2 regions of the Cytobacillus sp. T106 genome follow, and region 1 is predicted to be linked to the other one. Evidence: predicted binding sites of a transcription regulator. Region 1 holds the regulator's gene; the other holds the start of a gene.

Region 1 (5,160 bases):
TGGCGGCAGCTGCTTTTTGCGGCTGCTCTTCCTGCTGCTCATCAAACCAGTCAGGCAATGCTTCTTTTCTGATCGGCTTTTTCGCTGAAGCAGGCTTCGCCTTTTTGCCTTCTGCCCACTCCAGATACTGGCGGTGTTCATTCTTGGCCAGCATCATAGCTTCTTTAACCGTTTTAATCTGTTTTCTTGCCCAATGCCCGGCAATCTTCTCTACATATGCTTTCGTCAGCTTCATATCTGTTTTTAGCATAACATACTGAATGAGAACATTAGCAACGCCTGGATGCAGTTTCTGCTGAAACATAACGTCCTCAATAATTTGCAGATCACCTTTAGAGGGATCTGCCCCGCCGGAAATATCCTTTAACAGCTGGCGCGGGGAAGTGATCTCCATATATCTGATCAATTCTTCTTCCTGTGTTTTCGGCTCAGCGGCTTGAACCTGATGGATGCCTGGCTGGATCCGGTCTATCAGGGAAGGCAGCTGGTCCTGATGCTCAAATTGATACCAGTCACGTGCCGATTTCCGCAGTTCTTCAATATTGATATCATTATCTTCCGTCATTGCACTAATCAGGATGTTTTTCATCTGCAGGGCATCAATCCCATAAAGGAAGGACAGGTTGCTGATGGCTTCCCGGACCTTCGGGGTCAGGGCCGACTTGGGGAGAAGAGATTCATTCAACCCCGCTGCCAGCAGCTCAAAATCAAAGGATGAACCTCCGATTTTTATCTCTTCAGGGCTTGTTCTCCCTATGAAGGTAAATCCCTCTTCAAGAGACAGATCCCTTCCTGTATCCTGGTCAGGGGAGAAAGCTGCAGGATGGCCTGACTCATATACATCCTGAAAGGCTTTAGTCACTTCATCATAACCCTGCATCACGCCGGAATCATGGTCACAGAAAAAGCGCTTGAGCCTCAGAAACTGATTTTTTCCGATTTTGCGGTATAGATAAATGTTAAGCATCCCATCCAGGAAAAACTGCTCCGGACTCAGCGGCGGCTGCAGTTCGTATATAAAAGAGCGGCTGCCCTCCTCATTTTTCACAAAAGCCTTCAAAAGACCAATTCCTTCAAGCTTCAGTCTTGCTTCATAAATTTCCTTTAAGTTCATCCCCATGAAATTCATCAAGCTGTGATGGCTGTTAGATTGAGACCAGAGCCTGTTTTCCTCCAGTTCAGCCCATAACGTCATATATAGACTGAGGCAGGCCGCCCCGATTAAGGGCTGGTACAACAAAGTCAGAACTTTTCTGTCATAATCATGCAAAAGACCGCTCGCGGCCACTGCATAGCGGTCAATCGGAAGCATTTCTTGCCAATGCTGGGCCATAGCTGCCAACCTTTCTACGATCTTCAGGAAACCAGCCAAAAAAGAGCCAAAGACAGTCTTTAGCTCGGCTCTGGCTGGAGGCACCTCAATGCATCACTTCCAAAAGATCATTGTTCTTTTTTGATTAATTCTTTCAACTCATCGATAAATACATTGATATCCTTGAATTGCCGGTAAACAGAGGCAAACCTGACATAAGCAACCTCATCGATTTTGGCCAGTCTGTCCATGACCATTTCACCGATAAATTCGCTTTTTATTTCAGAAACCCCCTGGCTGCGAAGCTCCTTCTCCACTTCAGATGTCACTTCTTCAAGCTCCTTAAGGGCAACAGGACGTTTTTCGCAGGCCTTGATCAGGCCCCTCAGCATCTTATCGCGGCTGAACTCCTCGCGTGTGCCTTCCTTCTTTACGACAATGAGCGGAATTTCCTCCACCTTCTCGAATGTGGTGAAGCGATAGCCGCATTTCTCGCACTCCCGCCTTCTGCGAATGGAACGGCCGTCATCGACCGGACGGGAATCAAGGACGCGTGTATTGTTATTCTGGCATGAAGGGCATTTCATACAATCAGCTCCGTATCCTCATTCATGTACTTGCTGGCCGTTTCTCTGCACGAAGGCCATTCTGTTTCTATCATATAAAAAACACATCAGCTGTACAAGCTTCCGCTATTCAGCATTCCTGCCGGAACCAAGATATGTAAGTTCTTTATCCAGTCTGCTGTAGAAACCTGTGATTTCCTTTTTCAGGGAAGGTAATGCTCCCGCAGGAGAAAATTGCTCAGTCGATATATTTACATCAATGGCAGACTCCATTCCTCTTACAGACACAATGGTGATAATGGCAAAGTACTTTTTGCCGCGGGTAATTTCCGCAGCCATTTCTCCATGCTCTTTGGCAGAGCTGATCATTTTCACGCTGGGGTCCTTCCGCAGAACGTTTTCCGCGGTTTCAAAAGCCTTATTAAAGCTGGCCTTATAGTATCTTGTGCGCAGATTCTCATCCCGATGGCTTTCGCTTGTTTCACACTGTTTTTGAAAGCGGCCGAAAACTGTCCGAAAAATTGACATTCATTCATCCTCCGAGTTATCACTTTTCTCTATTTTAACACAAGAAAAGCGCCAGCGCCTTGTCAAAAACGGGACGCTGCGTCCTGCGGCAGCGTCTTGTGATCTTGAGGGGCAGGAGCTGGGGCTGTACAGCTGCCATAGCTGAAAAAAGTATCTAATCTTTATAGAAGATCATGCTGCCTGCCCTTTCTTCCGGCCAATATAAAAAGAGGTGTATGGATACACCCCTTTGATTTGTCAGTTTATCAGTTTGTCATTTTTATAGTGCGTTTGCTTGAGCTTGCTTAACTTGAACAGGACCCATGCCGCGAGGAATTTCGATATTCTCACGCGTTTGAGCGCCTAACTCTTCCGCAATATAGTCTGCAGCAATGTTAGGATCAAGATCTCCGCATGTGTATACATCAATGCTTGCATAGCCATGCTCCGGGAAGCTGTGGATAGTTAAATGAGACTCGGAAATGATTACCACTCCGCTTACACCCTGCGGCGCAAACTTGTGGAATGCGACTTCGCGGATTTCTGCACCAGACTTTAATGCAGCCCCTACAAATGTCTGCTCAATAAATTCCATATCATTCAACTTTTCAAAATCGCAGCCCCATAGCTCTGAAATAACATGACGGCCCATTGTTTCCATATTCAAATTTCCCCCTTTTTAAAAATACAAACGAATTAATGAGCTTCTTCATTTTTACTGGCCAACAACTACCACGGGGGAAAGTTAGTCCAGAGAGGTCCTAACCCTTTAAGTAGCCATCACTGCCAAAATTCAAGAAGTTCACGAGGAATAGTATACTTTGTTTATATTTTTTTTGCAACAGGAGTTTTTGATTTTTTTAGATGGCTATTTTCCTCATCATTAGATGGTCAACCATTGAAATAAATCAGGACAAAACTGGTTTACTTAAAGGACTATCCTCTAATAATGGAGTGTTGATTTCCGTTCCAGGCACTTCGCTTTCCGCGGGGCGGCGCTGAGCCTCCTCAGAGCAAGCTCTTGCGGGGTCTCAGCTTTGCCGCTGCAATCCCGCAGGAGTCTTCGTGCCTTCCACTGCAATCAACTGGTTTTAGAAATTTTAAAAGGCAAAATCATAATACAAAAAAATAAAAAATAAAAACAGGGTACGGAAGAATTCTTCCGTACCCCTTATGTCTAAATTCAGCGTGCTTTAATAAGCAAGCATTGGCTTACAATTTTCCGGTGTGTCAGCCTGCTTTTACTTCTGTTAGTTTTGCCATTTTTCCGGCAACGAAGTTGACGAGGTCGACGACTCGGCAGGAGTAGCCCCATTCGTTGTCATACCAGGCGAGCACTTTTACTTTGTTGGGGCCGATGACCATGGTTGAGAGGCCGTCTATGATGGCAGAGTGTTCATTGGTATTAAAGTCGACAGATACGAGCGGCTCTTCTGTAATATCCAGGACGCCCCTCATGCTTCCTCTGGCTGCAGCTTCAAAGGCATCGTTGATTTCCTCGGCAGTCACTTCTTTATTCAGGTCCACCACAAGGTCAACCAGCGATACATTTGGCGTCGGGACACGGAGGGCCATTCCGTGAAGCTTGCCCTTCAGCTGGGGCAGCACTAGGGAAAGGGCTTTGGCGGCGCCTGTCGATGTCGGAATGATCGATTGTCCGCATGCCCGTGCACGGCGCAGGTCCTTATGCGGATTGTCGATATTTTTCTGATCGTTTGTGTAAGCATGGACAGTCGTCATCAGTCCATTTTCGATCCCGAATTTTTCATCAAGCACCTTTGCGACGGGCGCAAGGCAATTTGTTGTGCATGATGCGTTAGAAATGATGTCATGCTCATAAATATTTAATGCGCTTTCATTTACTCCCATCACAATGGTGACATCCTCATTTTTACCCGGAGCAGTCAGTATAACCTTTTTAGCTCCTGCCTCTAAATGGAGCGCTGCTTTTTCGCGGGAATTGAATTTGCCTGTTGCTTCTATAACAATATCAATCTCCAGGTCCCTCCATGGGAGTTCAAGGGGATCTCTGCTTGCCAGCAGCCTGATGCGCTTCCCATTTACGACAATTGCATTATTTTCAGGAATCACTTCGCCTTCAAACATCCCGTGATTCGTATCATATTTAATTAAATGAGCCAGAGTTTCAGCAGGATAGCTGGCGTTGATTGCTGCAATTTCAAGGTTTTCCTCCATAATTGCCTTTCTGAACACCATTCTTCCGATCCTTCCAAAACCATTAATCGCTATTCTCGCCATCATTATACGGCCCCTTCCGAATAAGTGTTATACTTATGTTGTTTACCTTTGCTATTAGTATAACATATATAAAACCTTTTGTGCTCCTGATTGTGCACATTTTCAAAAAGTCTAATTATTCAGAATAACACTTTTAGACCTCAGTTCAATATAGTCAGCTTTAAGCCTTTTATGAACGGAAATAACAAAGCACAAACTATAAATGTTTTGTTTTTTAAACATAAAAAAGAGGAAGGCATCAGCTCTTCCCCTTTTCCTCCGGCAGCCATAGATCAAGCAGCCCGGATAACTGCTCCTTCGTCTCCTCAATGGTGCCATTATTATTAATAACCGCATCTGCCAGCCTGACTTTTTCAGTAAGAGGCATTTGAGAATTGATGCGGGCCTCCGCTTCTTTTTCACTTAATGAATTACGGTTCATCAGGCGCCTCAGCTGAGTTTCCCCATCTGTATAAACAAGCAATGTCTTATCTGCCAAATGTTCCAGCTTGCTTTCGAACAGCAGCGGTATATCCA
Region 2 (5,160 bases), 310 kb from region 1:
GACGGAAAAATTTTTCCATCCTCTTTTTACTGTTTATGAAAATTTTACAAGCCGCATTTCAATTGGGCATTACAGTTTGTGCAGGTATTGCAGCCGCCGATTTCTTTTACCTTGCCTTGGCGGCATACCGGGCAGGTGTTGCCTACTTCAGAGCCGATGGTTACATCTGTCGATCTGAGGTCACTGATTGTGTCAACCAGCACAACACGCTGCTTCGGCTTTTCCTCTTTCGTTTCTTCCTCATCGAAGGTGTTTTCTTCCGCTTTCAGCGTAAGGACCTGCGAGTCGCGGGAACCGTCGACATATACTGTTCCGCCTTTCGCTCCGCCGCGGTACAGGCGTTCATACACACCTTCCACCTGTTCAACGCTATAGCCCTTCGGTGCATTGACCGTCTTGCTTATAGAACTGTCAATCCAGCGCTGGATGACACATTGAACATCAGCATGCGCTTCAGGGGAAAGCTCCATAGCGGAAATAAACCATTCCGGCAGGTTCTCAGGATCTGCGTCGGGGTTGCGGTCCAGATACTCTTGTACGATATCTGCCTTCACCTCAATGAACTTCCCTAATCGGCCGCTCCTGAAATAAGAGAAGGAGAAGTATGGCTCAAGCCCTGTAGACACCCCGACCATTGTACCTGTGGATCCTGTCGGTGCTACAGTCAGCAGGTGGGAATTGCGGATTCCTTTTTCAAGGATGGACTGTCTCACATCTTCTGGCATTTTCTGCATAAATCCAGTCTCTGTGAAGTTCTGGCGGAGCCTGTTTGTTTCTTCATCCGTTGCCCCTGTAAGAAACGGGAAGCTGCCTTTTTCACCTGCCAGCTCAACTGAAGCTTTATATGCGGTTACAGCAATCGTTTCAAATACTTTGTCGATCAGTTCATTGCCTTTTTCTGAACCGTATTCTGTTTCACAGTAAATCAGCAGATCATGCAGCCCCATTACACCAAGTCCGACACGGCGCTCTCCCAGAGCCTGCTTTTTGTTTTCTTCAAGGAAGTATGGTGTCGCGTCAATGACGTTATCCTGCATGCGGACGCCAACTTCTACAGTGCGGGCCAGCTTTTCAAAGTCGACCGTTTTGTTTTCCTTGTCAGCCATTTCAGCAAGATTGACAGCGGCGAGATTGCAGACAGAGTAAGGCGCCAGCGGCTGCTCTCCGCAAGGGTTTGTCGCTACTACCTTCTGTCCGTAGGCTTGTGCATTTGTCATATCATTCGCATTGTCGATGAAGAAAATGCCTGGCTCCGCTGAATAAGTTGCGCAGATATTGATCAGGTTCCAAAGCTCTTTTGCCTTAATTTTGCGGTAGGTGCGCACTTTGTGGCCCAGCTTTTCCCATTCGCGGACATCACCGATTTTATGCCATTCTTCATTGTAGATCTTCATCGTTTCAGCATCATATGACTCCACATCAGGGAAGCGCAGCTCATACTCTGCATCTTTTTCAACGGCATCCATGAAATCCTTTGTCAGGCACACGGAAATATTGGCGCCAGTCAGGAACTCAGGATTATGGACAGTATAATTGCCTCCGGCAGCAAGCTTATTTTCCGCATCCTTGATGATTTTCTCGCTGAAGCCGCCAAGACCGGGGATTTGCTTATAGTTGATGATTCCCTGATACATATTGGTCTCCTGCTCAGTCAGCGGAGTGAACTTCAGCTTTTCACTGGCATAGCGCTTGATTGTTTCATCCTGTGTGTTTTCCAGCAGGAAACGGAGGATGCGCGGGTTTTGCATTTTTGAGATGATGAATTCGATGATATCAGGATGCCAGTCGGTGAGCATGATCATTTGCGCACCTCTCCTTGATCCGCCCTGTTCAACCAAATGAGTCAGTTTCGCAATATCATCAAGCCATGAAACCGAACCGGAAGATTTGCCGTTCACTCCGCGGGCCAGCGTGTTGCGCGGCCTTAAGGTCGATCCGTTTGTTCCGACGCCGCCGCCCCTGCTCATGATTTCCATTACCTGCTTGCGATGCTCTGAAATCCCTTCCCGGGAATCCTGTACAAACGGCATGACATAGCAGTTAAAGTAAGTAACATCCGTATCCGCGCCAGCACCGTAAAGCACCCTTCCGGCAGGGATGAAGTTCAGGCTCACAAGCTCGTGGTAGAATTTCTCAAACCATTCTTTGCGCTTCTCTTCTGTTGCCTCTGCAGCTGCCAGGCCTGTCGCATTGCGCTTTGCAATCTGCTCATAATAGATTTCAAGCGGCTTCTCAATCACATCCAGCGATTTCGTAATCACCGGTTCGTCCGGATTATCCAGTACTCCGCGGAATTCTTCCTCCACCAATACTTTGGCTGTCTTGTTCTCCCAGTCAATCTCCTGGATGAAGCCGAGGCCGCGGGCAGGGAATTTTGGATCTTCTTTGACCGTCAGGACAACGAAGTCCCCGTTCGCCAGAGTAATCTTTTCTGTATCCTTGAAAGTATAGCGGTCCAGCATGACCAGACGGGAAACCCCTTTATGGGTGATTTTCATATCAGGGGTGATCGGATGCACCTGGGGAAATAGGCGGATATCCTTGTTTAATTGTTCGATGTTCACTTTTGCTTTTTGTCCTAGAACGACAGACATACACACAGCTCCTTCAATGTATCTTTCTATTAATAATAGAAAGCCAAGCTTCTATTTGTTTTTTTGAATACCCTTAAGTTATCATATCCAAAACCTCAAAATCAATATATAGTATATAAAATATTTTCGACACCACTATATATTGTATTGGAGGTCAAATCAATTTGATTTTGTCAAACGCAGAAAAAACTAGATTTCAGAGATAAGAAGAGATATTGTCCGATTAATGACAGTAAACGATTATTTTCGGCAAATTTCGGGGCTTGCGTTTTATATACGGACCCCTTGGAAAAATATTCATATTCTGGGTGTGCCATTTTCTGTATCAAACAGAAAAAAAGCGACAGGGCCGCTTTTTATCTTTTAAAGTTCCATTCATCGTTTTCATATCGGTCTTTTGCAATTTTGTTCACATATTCCATTTCTTCGGCGGAAAGCTCATAAGGTTCAAGATGAATGTCAAGACCTTCTTCAAAGCCCTTTCTGAAGGCTTCCTTGGCCTGCCCGATTGTAACTTTGTCCCGGCTCAGCTCGTTGATGGCAACGGCTTTGCTTTTGAACGCTCTCTGCATCCTTTCCTTCACACGGTCATTCGGATACTTGAACAGGCTGAAAAGCTTATCTTCATCAAGGTCGAGGAGGATGGATCCATGCTGGAGGATAACACCCTTCTGCCTTGTCTGGGCGCTTCCGGCAACCTTTCTTCCCTCAACAACAAGCTCATACCAGCTTGGTGCATCAAAGCAGACGGAGGAACGCGGGTTCTTCAGCGACTCCCTTTCCTCGGCTGTCTTCGGAACAGCAAAATAGGCATCCATTCCAAGATTGTGGAATCCCTTAAGGATTCCTTCAGAAATCACCCGGTAGGCCTCTGTGACTGTTTTCGGCATTTCAGGATGGTCCTCTGAAACGATGACGCTGTATGTGAGCTCATGTTCATGCAGGACGCCCCTTCCGCCTGTCGGACGGCGGACAAACCCCAGCCCGTGCTTTTTGACTGCATCCATATCAATTTCCTTTTCCGCTTTTTGAAAATAGCCAATGGAAAGCGTTGCCGGCTCCCATCCGTAGAAGCGGATGACAGGCGGGATCTTTCCCTCGCTGTTCCACTCGAGGAGTGCCTCATCCAAAGCCATATTGAAAGATGGGGAACCATATCCCGAATCAATAAATCTCCAAGTTTCTTTTAGCATATGTAACCCTCTTTTTCATGTTATGAGTCTTGCACATGTTCTCTAGTCTATCAAAATGGGCGGAAAAAACAAAGCAAACAGCCCTTGCCTAATATTTCAATTTACCGTCTCGCCCGCTTTGTCTCCAGCAAATCCGAAAACGTGAGAAATACGTGAATTTTGCAGGAATTCCTTTACTCACATGCCTGCCGGCTTATATAATAAAAGCTGGCGTAGCTATACGTGAAAGGAGAAGTCACATTGGATACACTTTATATTCTTTTAATCATTATCGGGGGCTTTGTTACCTACTCTGTCGTTACATGGCTCTATCAGCGCAAAGTCGTCAAGACCCTGACAGAGGATGAATTCCGCGCAGGATACCGGAAGGCTCAGCTGATTGATGTCCGGGAGCCGAATGAATTCGATGCCGGCCACATCCTCGGCTCCAGAAATATCCCGTTATCCCAGATGAAAATGCGCATGAAGGAAATCCGTCCGGACAAGCCTGTGTATCTGTACTGCCAAAGCGGGATGCGCAGCGGACGTGCAGCCCAGTTTTTATACCGCAGAGGCTATAAAGATCTCCACCAGCTGCAGGGCGGCTTTAAAAAATGGTCAGGCAAAATTAAAGCGAAGAAATAAGGGAAGCACTTCCCTTCTATACATGAGCAAGAAAGGGTCCAGCCTTAAGGCGGGACCCTTTTTCCGTGTGATCATATGAAGCATTACTCCATTTCAAGAATAAATATGCGTTAGAAACAGAGTTTCACACGAATGTGCCCAAAATCAACAGGGAACATACTAAGCCAAAAGAGATAGGGCGAAGCACAGCGCTGATGCCGTGTTTCGCCCCTCAATGCCATGAAACTTAAGCTTCTTTCTTATACCGGAGGACCGGTTTTCTTGCAGCCAGGGTCTCATCCAGGCGGCCGATGACCGTCGTATGCGGCGCTTCCTGCACGATTTCAGGATTTTCCTCCGCTTCCCTGGCAATCTGGATCATGGCTTCAATGAAGCTGTCCAGTGTTTCTTTTGATTCTGTTTCAGTCGGCTCGATCATGATGCATTCTTCTACATTCAGCGGGAAGTAGATGGTAGGCGGATGATAGCCGAAGTCGAGCAGGCGCTTCGCAATGTCAAGCGTTCTGACGCCAAGCTTTTTCTGGCGCTTGCCGCTGAGTACAAACTCATGCTTGCAGTGCCTGTCGAATGGCAGATCGTAGTATTCCGCCAGGCGCCTCATCATATAATTCGCATTCAGGACTGCGAATTCGGTGACATTTTTCAAGCCGTCCGGCCCCATTGTGCGGATATAAGTATAAGCGCGCACATTGATGCCGAAGTTTCCATAATACGGTTTGACCCTTCCAATCGATTGCGGTCGGTCATAA

The links. The regulator NrdR, encoded in region 1, represses ribonucleotide reductase genes. The targets are predictions, from matches to a motif close to AACACNATATATNGTGTT.
Region 2: a site for NrdR is predicted at 2,726-2,743, ahead of ABU165_RS02485 (vitamin B12-dependent ribonucleotide reductase). Genes of this name have one in related genera too.

What each region holds. Positions count from the first base shown of each region.
Region 1 covers NZ_JBEUMK010000001.1:189,868-195,027, reverse strand. Annotated here, with positions in the region: gene ABU165_RS00975 (replication initiation and membrane attachment family protein) at 1-1,333, opposite strand, end outside; gene nrdR (transcriptional regulator NrdR) at 1,441-1,899, opposite strand; gene ABU165_RS00965 (hypothetical protein) at 2,005-2,406, opposite strand; gene speD (adenosylmethionine decarboxylase) at 2,666-3,046, opposite strand; gene ABU165_RS00955 (glyceraldehyde-3-phosphate dehydrogenase) at 3,616-4,647, opposite strand; gene coaE (dephospho-CoA kinase) at 4,883-5,160, opposite strand, start outside.
Region 2 covers NZ_JBEUMK010000001.1:498,939-504,098, reverse strand. Annotated here, with positions in the region: gene ABU165_RS02485 (vitamin B12-dependent ribonucleotide reductase) at 45-2,594, opposite strand; gene ABU165_RS02480 (lipoate--protein ligase family protein) at 2,951-3,787, opposite strand; gene ABU165_RS02475 (rhodanese-like domain-containing protein) at 4,028-4,411, shown strand; gene gcvPB (aminomethyl-transferring glycine dehydrogenase subunit GcvPB) at 4,638-5,160, opposite strand, start outside.